One region of the Nonomuraea purpurea genome, then DNA from elsewhere that is predicted to be linked to it. Evidence: riboswitches for the same ligand, from Rfam matches in the RefSeq annotation. Region 1 holds a riboswitch; the other holds the start of a gene.
What was found. A riboswitch is a leader RNA that binds a small molecule or an ion and turns the genes downstream of it on or off. The one in region 1 is predicted to bind glycine.

Region 1 (7,805 bases):
CTGCTGCGGCGCTTCGCCGACCTGGTGGACGCGCACGTCGAGGAGCTGGCGCGGCTGGAGCTGACCAACGCCGGGCACCCGATCGGGAACGCCCGCTGGGAGGCCGGCAACGTCCGCGACGTGCTGCACTTCTACGCGGGCGCCCCCGAGCGCAACCACGGCAGGCAGATCCCGGTGGCCGGCGGCGTGGACGTCACCTTCCAGGAACCCCTGGGCGTCGTGGGCGTCATCGTGCCGTGGAACTTCCCCATGCCGACCATGTCCTGGGGCATGGCGCCCGCGCTGGCGGCCGGCAACGCGGTGATCGTCAAACCCGCCGAATGGACGCCGCTGACCGCGCTGAGGCTGGCCGAGCTGGCCTTGGCGGCGGGCCTCCCCGAGGGGGTGCTCCAGGTGCTGCCTGGGGCAGGAGAGGTCGCGGGGGCGCGGCTGGTCGAGCATCCCGGCGTGGCCAAGATCGTGTTCACGGGCTCGACCGAGGTGGGCAAGGAGATCGCGGCCAAGGCGGCCGCGCACGTCAAGCGGTTGACGCTTGAGCTGGGCGGCAAGTCCGCAAATATCGTCTTTGCGGACTCAGATCTCGAAAAAGCGGCAAAAACTGCCCCTTATGCCGTCTTCGATAACTCCGGCCAGGACTGCTGCGCCCGCTCCAGGATCCTCGTCCAGGCCGAGGTGTACGACGCGTTCATGGACCGGCTCGCCGAGGCCGTACGGAACGTCAAGGTCGGCGACCCCGCCGACGAGAGCACCGAGATGGGCCCGCTGATCAGCGCGGAACACCTCGACCGCGTGCGCGGCTTCGTCGAGGGCACCCCCTACCTGCAGGGATCGTGCCCACAAGGCAGGGGCTACTGGTTCCCGCCGACCGTGCTCACCCCCGAGGTCACCGACCGGGCCTTCACCGAGGAGATCTTCGGGCCCGTCGTGTCGGTGGTGCCGTTCAAGGACGAGGCGGACGCGGTCAGGATCGCCAACGACACCCCGTACGGGCTGAGCGGCTCCATCTGGACCCGCGACGTCGGACGGGCACTCCGCGTGGCCAGGGCCGTCGAGGCCGGCAACCTGTCGGTGAACTCACACGCCTCGGTCCGCTACTGGACCCCGTTCGGCGGATTCAAACAGTCCGGCCTCGGCAGAGAACTCGGCCCGGACGCCCTGGCGGCCTTCACCGAGACCAAGAACGTCTTTATTAACTGGGAGTGAATCCAACGCAGTGAGCGGAGTGAAGGGCTGAGGAACGAAGCCCTTCACGCAGCGAATGAGAAGGGTGAACGACCAAATGAGCAGGGAGTAGGGCAGTGGAGCGGTTGCAAGATCGGGTGGCCGTCATCACCGGTGCGGGCAGTGGCATCGGGCTGGCCACGGCGCGTCGGTTCGCCGACGAGGGCGCCAAGGTGGTCTGCGTGGACATCGACGAGGAAGCGGGCACCAAGGCCGCAAGCGAGGTCGGCGGCCTGTACGTCAAGGCCGACGTGACCAGCGAGGCCGACGTCGAGCGGATGTACCGCACGGCCTGCGACACCTACGGCGGCGTGGACATCGCCTTCAACAACGCCGGCATCTCACCTCCCGACGACGACTCGATCCTGGAGACCGGCATCGACGCCTGGCGCCGCGTCCAGGAGGTCAACCTGACCAGCGTCTACCTGTGCTGCAAGCACGTCATCCCGTACATGCGGCGGCGCGGCAAGGGCTCGATCATCAACACCGCCTCGTTCGTGGCCGTCATGGGCTCGGCGACGTCGCAGATCTCCTACACCGCCTCCAAGGGCGGGGTGCTGGCGATGTCGCGAGAGTTGGGCGTGCAGTTCGCCAGGGAGGGCATCCGGGTCAACGCCCTGTGCCCGGGGCCGGTGAACACGCCGCTGCTGCAGGAGTTGTTCGCCAAGGACCCGGAGCGGGCGCAGCGGCGGCTGGTGCACATCCCGGTGGGCCGCTTCGCGGAGGCGTCGGAGATCGCGGCGGCGGTGGCGTTCCTGGCCAGCGACGACGCCTCGTTCATCACGGGCAGCGAGTTCCTGGTGGACGGCGGCATCTCCGGCGCCTACGTCACGCCGCTGTAGCGGGGTCTCGAACGTGCGACGTCCCATCATCGGCATCACCACCTACGTCGAGCCTGCCGCGTTCACGGTGTGGCGCGATCTGACGGTCGCGCTTCTGCCGCAGATGTACGTGGATCAGGTCGTCCGCGCCGGCGGGCAGCCCGTGCTGCTTCCGCCGGCCGGCGAGCCCGCGCAGGTCGTGGGCAGGTTGGACGGGCTCATCCTGGCCGGCGGCGGCGACATCGACCCGGCGCGGTACGGCGCGCGGCCGCACGAGCACACCGGCTACGTCAGGACGTTCCGCGACGACGCGGAGTTCGGCCTGATCAGCGCCGCCCTCGACGCCGGGCTGCCCTACCTGGGCGTCTGCCGCGGCCTCCAGGTGCTCAACGTGGCACTCGGCGGGAGCCTCCACCAGCATCTGCCGGACGTGGTCGGCCACACGCGGCACGCTCCCGAGCCCGGCCGCTTCGGTCACCTGCCGATCTCACCGGTCGCGGGCACCCACCTGGCCAAGGCGCTGGGCGAGAGCCCCCGGCAGGTCCCCCACTACCACCACCAGGCCGTGGACCGGCTCGCGCCGGGGCTCACGGTCACCGCCACCGCCGACGACGGCACGATCGAGGCCGTCGAACTGAACGCCAAACCCTTCGTCATGGCCGTGCAGTGGCACCCGGAGGCGGCCGACGACTGCGCCCTCTTCGAGGCCCTCGTGGCGGCCTGCTGACCCGCCGAACTCAGGCCAACGTGCGCGGGGCCTCGGGTAGCCGGTCAGTTCATCAGGGCCGGTTGCTCTTGCCGTCCAGCCACAGCGTGTCTGACTCGTCGCGATGGGAACCCGAGCTGCCGACGTGTTTGGCGTCGATCTTCGGCCCCTTCTTGATCACGTGCACCAACGCCATCGCGTGTCCACGTCCGAGGTCGTAGTCCTGCTTCAGCCAGTCGATGATCGCTCCGGCCTTCACGGACGGGTCATCGAAGCCGCGCTCCTTCGCCTTGGCGATGAACTCACGCGGTGTCAGCCCGGTCTTGTCCTCGATGTTGTCGAGGTATGCCTGGAACGACATGCGTTTCTCCATTCCGCGGGGGACCCCGCGAGCAGCAAGTTTGCCCTTTGCAAGCGTGCTTTGTCACCTCTCAGCTCGCCTCAAACAGCTCGAAGAGGCAGGACTGGCCACTCGTCGCGCGCTGCCCCATCCCGCGCGCGTAGTCGTCTACGAGCTCACCGATTACGGACGCGACCTCGAACCGGCGCTGGGGCGCGCGGACCCGCCGGCTCACCTCACTGGCCGGAGCACGCTGTCGAACACCACGACGCCCGCCCCGTGCTTGGCGTCGACGGCGCGGCGCAACTCGTCAGTGGCCAGCCATACCGACACCTCGAGCACGTTGCGGGTCACGCTGGACGACGCCGAGATCAGCCCGTCGCCCACCTCGCTCTCGACCTGCCGCTGGATGGCGTTGAGAGCGGCCTCGCTGCGCTGGGCGCCGCTCAGGCAGAGCGCGCCGCCCCACACCTCGCGGATCCACGCCTCCCTGCCCGACAGGTCGCCGGTGAACTTCAGATTGAGCACGTACTGCCGCGCGTCCATGTTCTTGGACGGGTCGGGCTCCGGGCCGAAATTGTCGATCCAGCCGCCCGCGAACTCAGCCGCCGTCATGGCCCGCTCCATTGCCTTGCCCAGCGTCTTCTCCGTCGCTCTGGCCGGATCGACGGCCCGCCAGCCGCCTTGCGGCTCCGGGCACGGGCTGGTGAAGTCCACCTCCCGAGCGGCGGGCGGCTTCCCGGGTGGGCCGGGCGGCTCGGTGAGCGTCAGCCGGGCGCCGTCCCAGGTGCCCACGACCCGGTACTCGCCCCATTTCACGCCGCCGCGCCACTCGTGCTTCACCTTGGTCCAATCCCAGCCGACCACGTCGGGGCCCTCGCACTGAGGCGGGAGCGAAGTCGCGACCACCGCGCAGAGCTGGGGTCCGTGCCCGCCGCCTTCGAGCACCGTGAGACTGGTCTCGTAACGCTGTGCGGCGGCGGTCTGCGGAGCGGTGCCGCAGGACACCAGGGAGAGGGCGGCGATCGCGCAGAAAGCCGCCGTACGGGGGATCATGCCCTTTCAACGTGAGCGCCGCCAAAGCGGTTCACGGGTCGCCAGAACGCGACAACAACCCCATGACGGCACTAGGCTGACGGACATCACCGGCGAAACCGTGCGGGAGAGTGCCCTGACAGCCGGTCAGGGCCCCTGAAGGAGCAAGCCCTCCCCGCGAACCTCTCAAGGCAAAGGACCGCGCGGCTGCCCGGCAAGTGATGGCTTGCCGGGAGGTGACCTCTGGAAAGCAGGCCTGCGGGGCCTCGCCGAAGGTGAAAGTCCGGTAAAACTCGGGCGAAGCTCTCAGGCATCCATGACAGAGGGGGAGGATGCTGGCATCCGATCCTGCCTTGAGGTGCGCAAATGTCCCGACCGACACCGCTACGAGACGTTCATGAGAGCCTCGGCGCCACACTGACCGACTTCGCGGGGTGGCTCATGCCGCTCCGGTACGGCAGCGAGTCCGCGGAGCACAGGGCCGTCCGCGAGGCGGCCGGGCTGTTCGACCTCTCGCACATGGGCGAGATCTTCCTGACCGGGCCGCAGGCGGGCCAGGCCCTCGACTACGCCCTGGTCGGACACCTGTCGGCGCTGGTGCCCGGCCGGGCCAGGTACACCATGATCGTCGATGAGCGCGGCGGAGTGCTCGACGACCTCATCGTGTACCGGCTCGGGGACGACGAGTTCATGGTCGTGGCAAACGCATCGAACTACGAAAAAGTCGGCGGTGAGCTGAAAAATCGCGCTAAGTCGTTCGACGTGGTGGTTGAGGATCGATCAGATCAGTACGCGCTGATCGCCGTCCAGGGACCTCACTCCCAGGAGATCCTCTCCTCGCTCACCGACGCCGACCTGGCCGGGCTCAAGTACTACGCGGGCCTGCCGGGGATCGTGGACGGGCGGCGGGCGCTCATCGCCCGCACCGGCTACACCGGCGAGGACGGGTTCGAGCTGTTCGTGGCGAACGACGACGCCGCGCCGCTCTGGCACGCGCTCACGGCGGCCGGGGAGCCGTACGGGCTCAAGCCCGCGGGCCTGTCCGCCCGCGACACGCTCAGGCTGGAGGCCGGCATGCCGCTGTACGGCAACGAGCTCAGCGCGGAGCTGACCCCATTCGACGCGGGACTGGGCAGAGTGGTGAAATTCGACAAGCCGGGCGACTTCGTCGGCAGGTCGGCACTCGAGGCGGTCAAGGACGACGCGCCGCGACGCCGCCTCGTCGGGCTGGTCGCCCGGGGCCGCCGGGTGCCGCGCCACGGTTACCCGGTCACCAAGGACGGCGCCGTCGTCGGCGAGGTCACCAGCGGTGCCCCCTCCCAGACCCTGGGCAAACCCATCGCGATGGCCTACGTGGACACCGGAGCCGAAACAGGCCTGGCTGTGGACATCAGGGGCAGGCATGAACCTATGGACCTGGTCGAGCTGCCCTTTTACAGGAGGAACAAGTGAGCAACATCCCTGACGACCTGAGCTACACCAAGGAGCACGAGTGGGTGGCCGGGCTCGACGACGGCATCACCGTGACCGTCGGCATCACGGCCTTCGCCGCCGAAGCCCTTGGTGACGTCGTCTTCGTGCAGCTCCCCGAGGTCGGAGCGAGCGTCGAGGGAGGCGACTCCATCGGAGAGGTGGAGTCGACCAAGTCCGTGAACGAGATCTACACACCTGTCGGCGGCGAGGTCGTCGAGGTGAACCAGTCCGTCGTGGACGACCCGAGCCTGGTCAACAGCGACCCGTACGGGGAGGGCTGGATGTTCCGGGTGCGCGTGGAGAGCGACGCGGATGACCTGCTGTCCGCCGAGGAGTACGCGGCCCTGACCTCCGGCGAATCCTGACACCCCCGCCGGGACTGGACCAGGGTTCCGGCGGATTTCATTGGACCGGAACTCCGGCGGATTGGACACAGCCGGAACTCCGGCGAATTCGAGACCGGCCGGGGCTCAGCCTTCTGGGTCTGGGCCCCGCCTCCTTCTCCTGAAAGGCGCACATCAATGGCGATCAGCGTCTTCGACCTGTTCAAGATCGGCATCGGCCCGTCGAGCTCCCACACGGGAGGCCCGATGGCGGCCGCGCACAAGTTCGCCCGCGGGCTGCACGACGACGGCCTGCTCGGGCAGGTCGCGCGCGTCGAGGCCATCCTGTACGGCTCACTCGGCCTGACCGGCAAGGGCCACGGCAGCGACAAGGCCGTCCTGCTCGGCCTGTCGGGCGAGAAGCCGGAGCTGGTCGACGTCGACTCCGTCGAAGACCGCCTGGCCGAGATGCGCGCCTCGGGCACGGTCAAGCTCTACGGAACCCACGAGATCCCGTTCGTCACCGGCGAGGACCTCGTCTTCGAACGCAAGATCTCCCTCCCCGAGCACCCGAACGGCATGCGCTTCACCGCGTTCTCCCCGTCGGGCGAGAAGCTCAGGGAGAAGGTGTACTTCTCGGTCGGCGGCGGTTTCGTCGTGGACGAGAAGGCCACCGGCGCCGACCGCATCAAGCCGGACGACACCGTGCTCCCCTACCCGTTCACCACGGGCGAGGAGCTGCTGAAGCACTGCTCGAACACGGGTTTGTCCATCTCGGCGCTCATGCTGGAGAACGAGAAGGCCTTCGGCCGCACCGAGGCCGAGATCCGCTCGGGCCTGCTGCGCCTGTGGCGGGTCATGTCGGAGTGCGTGCACCGCGGCATCTCCAAGGAGGGCGTCCTGCCCGGCGGCCTCAAGGTCAAGCGCCGCGCCAACCAGCTCCACCGCCGCCTGCAGGCGGAGTCGGCCGAGAAGGATCCGCTGCAGGTCATGGACTGGGTGGCGCTGTTCGCGCTGGCGGTCAACGAGGAGAACGCGGCCGGGGGCCGCATCGTCACCGCCCCGACCAACGGCGCCGCCGGCATCATCCCGGCCGTCCTGACCTACTACACCCGCTTCGTCCCCCGTGCGGACGACGAGGGCGTGGTCCGCTTCCTCCTCACGGCCGGCGCGATCGGCGTCCTGTTCAAGGAGAACGCCTCCATCTCCGGTGCCGAGGTCGGCTGCCAGGGCGAGGTCGGCTCGGCCTGCTCGATGGCCTCCGCGGCCCTCACGGAGGTCCTCGGGGGCACGCCGGAGCAGGTCGAGAACGCGGCCGAGATCGGCATCGAGCATAACCTGGGCCTGACCTGCGACCCGATCGGCGGTCTCGTCCAGATCCCGTGCATCGAACGCAACGCCGTCGCCTCCAACAAGGCGATCACCGCCGCCAGAATCGCCCTGCGCGGCGACGGCCGTCACTACGTGGCCCTGGACAAGGCCATCAAGACGATGCGGGACACCGGCAGAGACATGCTGGACAAGTACAAGGAAACCTCACGGGGCGGCCTGGCCGTCAACGTAATCGAGTGCTGACCAACCCTTTGGGTGGCACCGTAGAGTTGTGCCAATCGAAGGAGGGAGATCAGTGTCCACCACCGTCGGCGAGGCTCTCCAGGAGACGGACTACCTGCTTCGTTCTCCGGCCAACGCACGCCGCTTGATCGAGTCCTATCGAGAGGCGATCGAAGGGCGTTATGAGCGGCACGAACTGCTGGATGAAGAGGCCGCTCGGTAAACGACCAGGGGCCGACGGGGCGTGCGGTCGCCGAAGGTCAGCGGCGGACGTGGAGGCGGACGACGGCGCCCGCCTCGTCGTCGCGGATCTCGCGGCGGATCCGGCCGAC
Region 2 (7,805 bases), on a different contig from region 1:
GCGCACGGGGGTCCGTTCGGTCCTGGGGCGTTGAGAGCGTACCGACCTGGGAGCCGAGGGCACATTCCAGGCCCGGCTGGTGTTACGTTGAATTGCAGAAGCAGACAGCAGAAGCGACGAGCCAATAGCTGTACCGGGTCACCGGTCAGAATACGGAGCAGCCCGTGTTGCAGATGGAGGTCGTGGGCGTTCGAGTAGAAATGCCCACAAATCAGCCGATCGTCTTGCTCAAGGAGGCACACGGGGAGCGGTTCCTTCCTATATGGATTGGCATGACGGAAGCGACGGCCATCGCCCTGGCCCAGGCGGAGGAGCCGCCGCCGCGGCCGCTCACCCACGACCTCTTCCGAGACGTGCTGAGCGCCCTGGGCGTCGGCCTGCGGGCGGTCAACATCGTCGCCCTGCGCGACGGCATCTTCTTCGCAGACCTGGTGTTCTCCAACGGCGTGGAGGTGAGCGCGCGCCCGTCGGACTCGATCGCGCTCGCCCTGCGCACCGGAGCGCGCATCTTCGCCAGCGAGGAGGTCGTCCAGGAGGCCGGCGTGGTCATCCCCGACGACCAAGAGGACGAGGTGGAGAAGTTCAGGGAGTTCCTTGACACGATCACTCCCGAAGACTTCGGCAGGGCGGGGTAGGTATTTCAGTGCATTTACGCTTCACGACGCGCCGAGCCGGATCGTTGACTGAGCATGGTCACGGTCCTACGGTGCAAGTGAAACTCGTGGCCGCCCTTTACGAACCCCCAGATCAGGCCACGGGATGAGAGAAAGCCGGAGGTCCGCGTGGCGGTCAGCAGCGGCGAGGGAAAGACGGCCGGCCAGGAAGATCCGGTGCGGCGCGAGAGCGCACGGCAGCGTGCCGGGGAGCAGGGTCTGCTCTTCGACGAGCAGCCGGCGGCGTTGCCGGACGACATCGGATACCGTGGGCCGACGGCCTGCGCGGCCGCCGGCATCACCTACAGGCAGCTCGACTACTGGGCGCGCACAGCCCTGGTGGAGCCCACGATAAGAGCCGCGCACGGCTCGGGCTCCCAGCGGCTCTACAGCTTCCGCGACATCCTGGTACTCAAGGTCGTCAAGCGGCTCCTCGACACCGGGGTGTCGTTGCAGCAGATCCGTACGGCCGTGCAGCATCTGCGTGACCGCGGGGTCGCCGACCTCGCCCAGATCACGCTGATGAGCGACGGCGTCAGCGTCTACGAGTGCACCTCGGCCGACGAGGTGATCGACCTGCTCCAGGGCGGCCAGGGCGTGTTCGGCATCGCGCTGGGCCGGGTCTGGCGGGAGGTCGAGGGCTCCCTCGCGGAGCTGCCGGGGGAACGCGCGGCGGTCGAGGACACCGTCCCGGCCGATCACCCCGCTGACGAGCTGGCCCAGCGCCGCCGGGCGCGGCGCATAGGGTAGCTTCCCCGCCCTTCACGGTGGATCGCACCGCGCGGGCCACCGTGAGTGCGGATTCCGCAACCTCCCGTGGACCAATGGACGGGACGTACCGTAGTAATCTGGGACAGCAAGGCTGACGACCCCGTGCGGGAGAGTCCCCAAGGCCCTCGGGCCCTGGGGCGCCGAAGGAGCAACCCTCCCCGGAATCTCTCAGGCACCCAGTACCGCTCGGGCGAGGCGACTCTGGAAAGCAGGCGCGCCCGCCAGGCGTGCCTCACCGACGGTGCAAGCCCCTTCCCGGGGTGAAGCTCTCAGGTCGCGGCGGTGTCCGCGCTGACAGAGGGGGAGATCCGGCACTCGCCCGCGCCCTGGCGCCGGTCTCCAAAGCCTCGGGAGGCAGTCTCCATGATCGATCCGTTCGCTCCGCCGTTCTCCGCACGGCACATCGGCCCGTCGGAGTCCGAGCAGCAGCGCATGCTCGAGGCCGTCGGCTTCGAGTCGGTCGCCGATCTGGTGGCCGTGGCCGTTCCCGAGGCCATCAGGGCCAAGGACCGGCTCAAACTGCCCGCCGCGATCGGCGAGACCGAGACCATCGCCGAGCTGCGCGCCATCGCCGGGCGCAACCGGGTGCTCACCTCCATGATCGGGCTCGGCTACCACGACACCGTCACACCCGCGGTCATCCGCCGCAGCCTGCTGGAGAACCCGGGCTGGTACACCGCCTACACCCCGTACCAGCCGGAGATCTCGCAGGGCCGCCTGGAGGCGCTGCTGAACTTCCAGACGGTCGTCTCCGACCTGACCGGGCTGCCCGTCGCCGGCGCGTCCCTGCTCGACGAGGGCACCGCCGCCGCCGAGGCGATGACGCTGGCCCGGCGCGCGGGCAAGTCCAAGAGCGACGTCTTCGTGGTGGACGCCGACGCGCTCCCGCAGACCAAGGCCGTGCTGGCCACCAGGGCCGAGCCGCTCGGCATCACGCTCGTCGAGCACGACCTCGACGGCGCCCTGCCCGAGTGCTTCGGCGTGCTCGTCCAGTACCCCGGCGCCTCCGGGCGGCTGCGCGACTTCCGCGCCGTGGCCGCCGCCGCGCACGAGGCGGGCGCGCTCGTCGTGGCCGCCGCCGACCTGCTGGCCCTGACGCTCGTGGCCGCCCCCGGCGAGCTCGGCGCAGACATCGCGATCGGGTCCTCCCAGCGCTTCGGCGTGCCGTTCGGCTTCGGCGGGCCGCACGCCGCCTACATGTCCGTACGCGAGGGCCTGCAGCGCCAGCTCCCCGGCCGCCTGGTGGGCGTGTCGGTGGACGCCGACGGCGACCCCGCCTACCGCCTGGCCCTGCAGACCCGCGAGCAGCACATCCGCCGCGAGAAGGCCACCAGCAACATCTGCACCGCGCAGGTCCTGCTGGCCGTCATCGCGAGCATGTACGCCGTCTACCACGGCCCCGAGGGCCTGCGCGGCATCGCCGCCCGGGTCCACCGCCACGCCGTGGCCCTGGCCGCAGGGCTGCGCGAGGCGGGCCTGGAGGTCGTGCACGCGGAGTTCTTCGACACCGTCCTGGTCCGCGTGCCCGGCAGGGCCGCCGCCGTGCTGGCCGCCGCCGCCGAGCGGGGCGTCAACCTCTGGCAGGTCGACGACGACCACGTCTCGATCTCCTGCGATGAGAAGACCGGTGCCGCCGAGGTCGCCAAGGTGTGGGCGGCCTTCGGCCTCGACCGCTCCGAGGTGGACCTCGACGCCGACGCGCTGCCGGCCGCCCTGGCGCGCGAGAGCGACTACCTGACCCACCCGGTCTTCCACAGCCACCGCTCCGAGACCGCGATGCTGCGCTACCTGCGCAGACTGCAGGACAAGGACATCGCCCTCGACCGCTCCATGATCCCGCTCGGCTCCTGCACGATGAAGCTGAACGCGACCACGGAGATGGAGCCGATCACCTGGCCCGAGTTCGCCGCGATCCACCCCTACGCGCCCGCCGACCAGGCCGAGGGCTACCTGGAGCTGATCGGCACGCTGGAGGGCTGGCTGGCCGAGGTGACCGGCTACGACGCCGTCTCCGTCCAGCCGAACGCCGGCTCGCAGGGCGAGTTCGCCGGGCTGCTGGCCATCCGCGCCTACCACCAGGCGCGCGGCGACGACGGACGCGAGGTGTGCCTCATCCCGTCCTCGGCCCACGGCACCAACGCCGCCAGCGCCGTCATGGCCGGCATGCGCGTCGTGGTCGTGGCCTGCGACGCCGAAGGCAACGTCGACCTGGCCGATCTCGACGCCAAGATCGACAAGCACCGCGACCGGCTGGCCGCGATCATGGTGACGTACCCGTCCACGCACGGCGTGTACGAGGAGACGATCACCGAGGTGTGCGCCAAGGTGCACGAGGCCGGCGGCCAGGTGTACGTCGACGGGGCCAACCTCAACGCCCTGGTCGGGCTGGCCAAGCCGGGCGAGTTCGGGGCCGATGTGTCCCACCTCAACCTGCACAAGACCTTCTGCATCCCGCACGGCGGCGGCGGCCCCGGCGTCGGCCCGGTGGCGGTGCGCGGCCACCTGGCGCCCTACCTGCCGGGCCACGCGCTGCACGACGGCACGCCGGTGGGAGCCGTCTCGGCGGCCCCGTACGGCTCGGCCGGGATCCTGCCGATCTCGTGGGCCTACATCAGGATGATGGGCTCCGAGGGGCTGACGGCCGCCACCGAGCAGGCCATCCTGTCGGCCAACTACCTGGCCAAGCGGCTGGCCCCGCACTTCCCCGTCCTGTACACCGGGCGCGGCGGGCTGGTGGCCCACGAGTGCATCGTGGACCTGCGCCAGATCACCAAGGAGACCGGCGTCACCGTGGACGACGTGGCCAAGCGGCTCATCGACTACGGCTTCCACGCGCCCACGATGTCGTTCCCCGTGGCAGGGACGCTCATGATCGAGCCGACCGAGAGCGAGGACCTCGGCGAGCTGGACCGGTTCGTCGACGCCATGATCGCCATCAGGGGCGAGATCGCCAAGGTGGCCTCCGGCGCCTACGACCGCACCGACAACCCGCTGCGCAACGCGCCGCACACGGCCGAGTCGGTCAGCGCCGACGAGTGGAGCCACCCCTACACCCGCACCGAGGCCGCCTACCCGCTGCCGTCGCTGCGCGAGGGCAAGTACTGGGTGCCGGTGCGGCGCATCGACCAGGCATACGGCGACCGCAACCTGGTCTGCTCGTGCCCCCCGCTGGAGGCCTACGAGGACTGATCCACGCCCGGTCCAGTCCTTCGGCGTCAAGTGAGCAGACATGATCGCCCGAAGTCGTTAGGCTTCGGTGCGACCACCGCCCCAAGGAGCTCCCCTTGACGTCCTCAGAGCTGGAGACCCCGCCTCTCGACACCGCCCGCCGCCTCGCCGAACACGGCGATCTCGACGGCGCCGCCGCCATCCTCACCGAGCTCGCCAACGACCCCGACGACCCCGACCGGGCCCAGGCCGCCGTGGGGCTGGCCGTCGTCCTGGAGGAACGCGGCGACGCCGAGGGCGCCAGGGCCGCCGCCAGGGCCGCGCTGGCCACCGGGCACCCCGAATACGCCGCACAGGCGGCCTGCCACCTGGCCCAGGGGTTCGAGCGCGAAGGACGCGCCGAGCAGGCCAGGGCCGCCTGGCAGGCCGTGCTGGGGGTCGGGACGGCCGCGTACGTGCCGCTGGCCCACCTCGCGCTGGCCCGCCTGGCGCAGGACCCGGGGGAGGCCGACAAGGAGCTGCGCGCCGCCATGGAGGCGGGCGACGACCAGATCGCCGCCCACGCGGCGCTGCGGCTCGCCGAGCTGCTGGTGGAGTACGGAGAGCCGGCGGAGGCGGCCGAGGTGCTCCTGGACGCCCTGGAGTACGCCCCGCAGGACGAGGTGCCGGCCCTGCGCGTGCAGCTCGGCATCGCGCACCTGGAGCTGGCGTGCGCGGAGTTCGCCGAGACGGTGGAGGGTGGGGCCGATTCGCGCACGAGCGCCCTGGCGATCGAGCTGCTCGCCCGCACGCTGCCGCTGCGCGGCCGTGACGAGGACGCCCGGCGGGTGTGGACGTACGGGCTGGAGCATGCCGACGAGAGCCTGGCCGCGGAGGTCAGGCTCCGTTACCACCGAGACGACTGAGGGCGCGCTGTCAGCCCCAGCCGCGATGGACGGCCACGGCGGCGGCCACGTTGATGACCACGATCGCCAGCCAGGCGATCATCAGCCCGACCAGCCCCGCGGTGCCCGCCGCGATGGCCGTCAGCGGGACGCCGATTCCCAGCGACCCCAAGGTGATCGCGATCATCGGCGAGCCCTTCTTCTGCGGTGTGGCGCCGCGATGGTGCAACTCGGCCCGGACTCGTGCCGCGATCGTCTCGTCGAGGCGCTCCACGAACGACTCGACGAGCTCGGTTTCGTATTCAGGACCGAGATCACGGCGGGCGTCGAGCGTGGCCTGCAGGTCATCTCGGATAGGGCGCTTGTCTGGCATAGGGAAATCATCCATCCCGTTGCCCGCCTCGTCATCCGCCCTGAGGGCTAAGATGCGATCCTCCCCAGGTACGGTGGCTTGCCATGAAGGTCATCACCCCGCGCGGCCCGGCGCTGGTCGACATCGACGAGGCCGACGATCCCCGGCTGCTGCTCGTGCTCACCCACGGGTCCGCCGGGGGAGTGGAGGCGCCCGATCTGCTGGCGGTCCGCGAGGCCGCGCTGGCGGCCGGGGCGGTGGTGGCCAGGGTGACGCAGGCGTTCAGAGTGGCGGGGGCGCGGGCGCCGGGCTCGGCGCCCAAGCAGGACGAGGCGTGGGAGATCGTGCTGGGCGAGCTGCGCGCCCGCTATCCCGGGCTGCCGCTTGTGCAGGGCGGGCGGAGCAACGGGGCCAGGGTGGCCTGCCGTACGGCCCGGGCGGTCGGCGCGGCGGCGGTGGTGGCGCTGGCCTTCCCCCTGCACCCGCCGGGGCGGCCGGAACGTTCCAGGGCCGAGGAGCTACGCGGCGCGGGCGTGGATGTGCTGGTGGTGAACGGTGATCGCGACCCGTTCGGCGTGCCCGACGCCGCGGACGCCGCACGCCTGGTGGTGCTGCCGGGAGAGGGGCACGACCTGAAGAAGGACCCCGCCCGGGTGGGCGAGGTCGTGGCGGAGTGGGTCGTCCACTACGCCTAGTTCAGGCTGCCCCGACCACCGGCCGGTGCGGGGCGATGGCGGTGCCGCTGGGAAGCAGCTCCCCGGTGTCCTCGAACAGGACGACGCCGTTGCAGAGCAGGCTCCACCCCTGCTCGGGGTGACAGGCGAGGGTGCGTGCCGCCTCGCGGTCAGGCGCCTCGGCATCCGGACAAGCCGGGTCGTGCGGGCACATCGGCGTGCCTCCGATATCTCGTGGGATGCTCCCGCTTTGGAGGGTCCGGGAGCGTGGCTCGGGTTTGTTGTTAAGGCAAGTGTGCGATGTATGTCACAGTTTCCGACATAGTCCGTTTGGACTGTTACGGGATGATCCCTGAGTCGTGTGACCTTCGACACAGCGTGCCTTAAGCAGGATAACGGTCCAAGCGTGACACGCGCATCACGTTTGCAATCCCTTGAGGAGAGCTTCGAGCCCGCGCTCGAAGTCCATATCTGCTCTTTCGTCCCGCCTGACCCATTCGTCTACTTCAGGGTCCGCCCAGCCCGACTGCTGCACCTCGACGGCCACGCTGCCGAACACGAACGCCCGCATCGTCCGCACGGCCTCGGCCGCGTCGTCCAGGCCCCCGTCGGCGAGCTGCTCGGTCTGCTCCCTGATCGCGATGGTCGTGGCGCCCTTGGGCGGCTTGGTCAGCGCCAGGGCCAGCACGCCCGGATGCTCCCTGAGCAGTTCCCTGCAGGCCCTGCACCACGCCTTGGCCGTCTCCTGCCAGGACGGCCCCTGTTCGACGTGGACGGCCGTCACATGCTCGGCCAGGGCGTCCATCAGCGCCTCCTTGCCTCGGGGCAGGTGATGGTAGATGGCCATGGCCTCCACCTGCAGGGCGTCACCCAGCCGGCGCATCGTCAGCCGGCGCAGGCCCTGGCTGTCGGCGATGTGCAGGGCGGCCTCGATGATGCGCTCGCGGGAGAGCGGAACCGGCGGTCTCTTGGCGGGCATGGTGATCATCTTACGTCGTAAAGGGCGCCGTGCCGGGCCGATTTCCCGCCGTGTCGCGGGACGGCGTACCCTTGGCCGTTGAACGTGTACAGGCTTGTGAAGGGGCAGGGTCGATGGCGTTTTTCCGTCCGCGGGTGAGCCGGGAGGCCGAGGTTCGCTACCACGCGGACCAGGAGATCTCCAAGAGCTACCCCGAATTGCTCGACAAGGCCAGGCAGACCGAGCAGACGCTACGGGAGCTGCGGGCCGCCGCGGCCGACGAGATCGAGCTGCTGGCGGCGGGGCGGGCCTTCGACGCGGCGCTGACCGACGCGCTGCGGGCGG

Region 2: linked by a shared signal. The riboswitch ahead of gcvP (aminomethyl-transferring glycine dehydrogenase) and the one ahead of gcvT (glycine cleavage system aminomethyltransferase GcvT) in region 1 are both predicted to bind glycine.

The regions. Positions count from the first base shown of each region.
Region 1 is NZ_JBHSBI010000045.1:17,021-24,825, forward strand. It holds gene ACFOY2_RS50195 (aldehyde dehydrogenase family protein) at 1-1,203, shown strand, start outside; gene ACFOY2_RS50200 (3-oxoacyl-ACP reductase) at 1,299-2,063, shown strand; gene ACFOY2_RS50205 (gamma-glutamyl-gamma-aminobutyrate hydrolase family protein) at 2,077-2,769, shown strand; gene ACFOY2_RS50210 (DUF4287 domain-containing protein) at 2,822-3,109, opposite strand; partial or broken gene ACFOY2_RS50215 (winged helix-turn-helix transcriptional regulator) at 3,108-3,287, shown strand; gene ACFOY2_RS50220 (hypothetical protein) at 3,320-4,144, opposite strand; glycine riboswitch at 4,238-4,335, shown strand; glycine riboswitch at 4,357-4,456, shown strand; gene gcvT (glycine cleavage system aminomethyltransferase GcvT) at 4,490-5,575, shown strand; gene gcvH (glycine cleavage system protein GcvH) at 5,572-5,961, shown strand; gene ACFOY2_RS50235 (L-serine ammonia-lyase) at 6,118-7,494, shown strand; gene ACFOY2_RS50240 (hypothetical protein) at 7,547-7,696, shown strand; gene ACFOY2_RS50245 (hypothetical protein) at 7,734-7,805, opposite strand, start outside.
Region 2 is NZ_JBHSBI010000003.1:237,133-244,937, reverse strand. It holds gene ftsR (transcriptional regulator FtsR) at 1-34, shown strand, start outside; gene ACFOY2_RS07615 (bifunctional nuclease family protein) at 165-635, shown strand; gene ACFOY2_RS07610 (MerR family transcriptional regulator) at 783-1,403, shown strand; glycine riboswitch at 1,520-1,619, shown strand; glycine riboswitch at 1,620-1,732, shown strand; gene gcvP (aminomethyl-transferring glycine dehydrogenase) at 1,788-4,613, shown strand; gene ACFOY2_RS07600 (tetratricopeptide repeat protein) at 4,709-5,497, shown strand; gene ACFOY2_RS07595 (hypothetical protein) at 5,508-5,849, opposite strand; gene ACFOY2_RS07590 (alpha/beta hydrolase family protein) at 5,933-6,523, shown strand; gene ACFOY2_RS07585 (DUF5999 family protein) at 6,525-6,716, opposite strand; gene ACFOY2_RS07580 (TetR/AcrR family transcriptional regulator C-terminal domain-containing protein) at 6,921-7,481, opposite strand; gene ACFOY2_RS07575 (hypothetical protein) at 7,595-7,805, shown strand, end outside.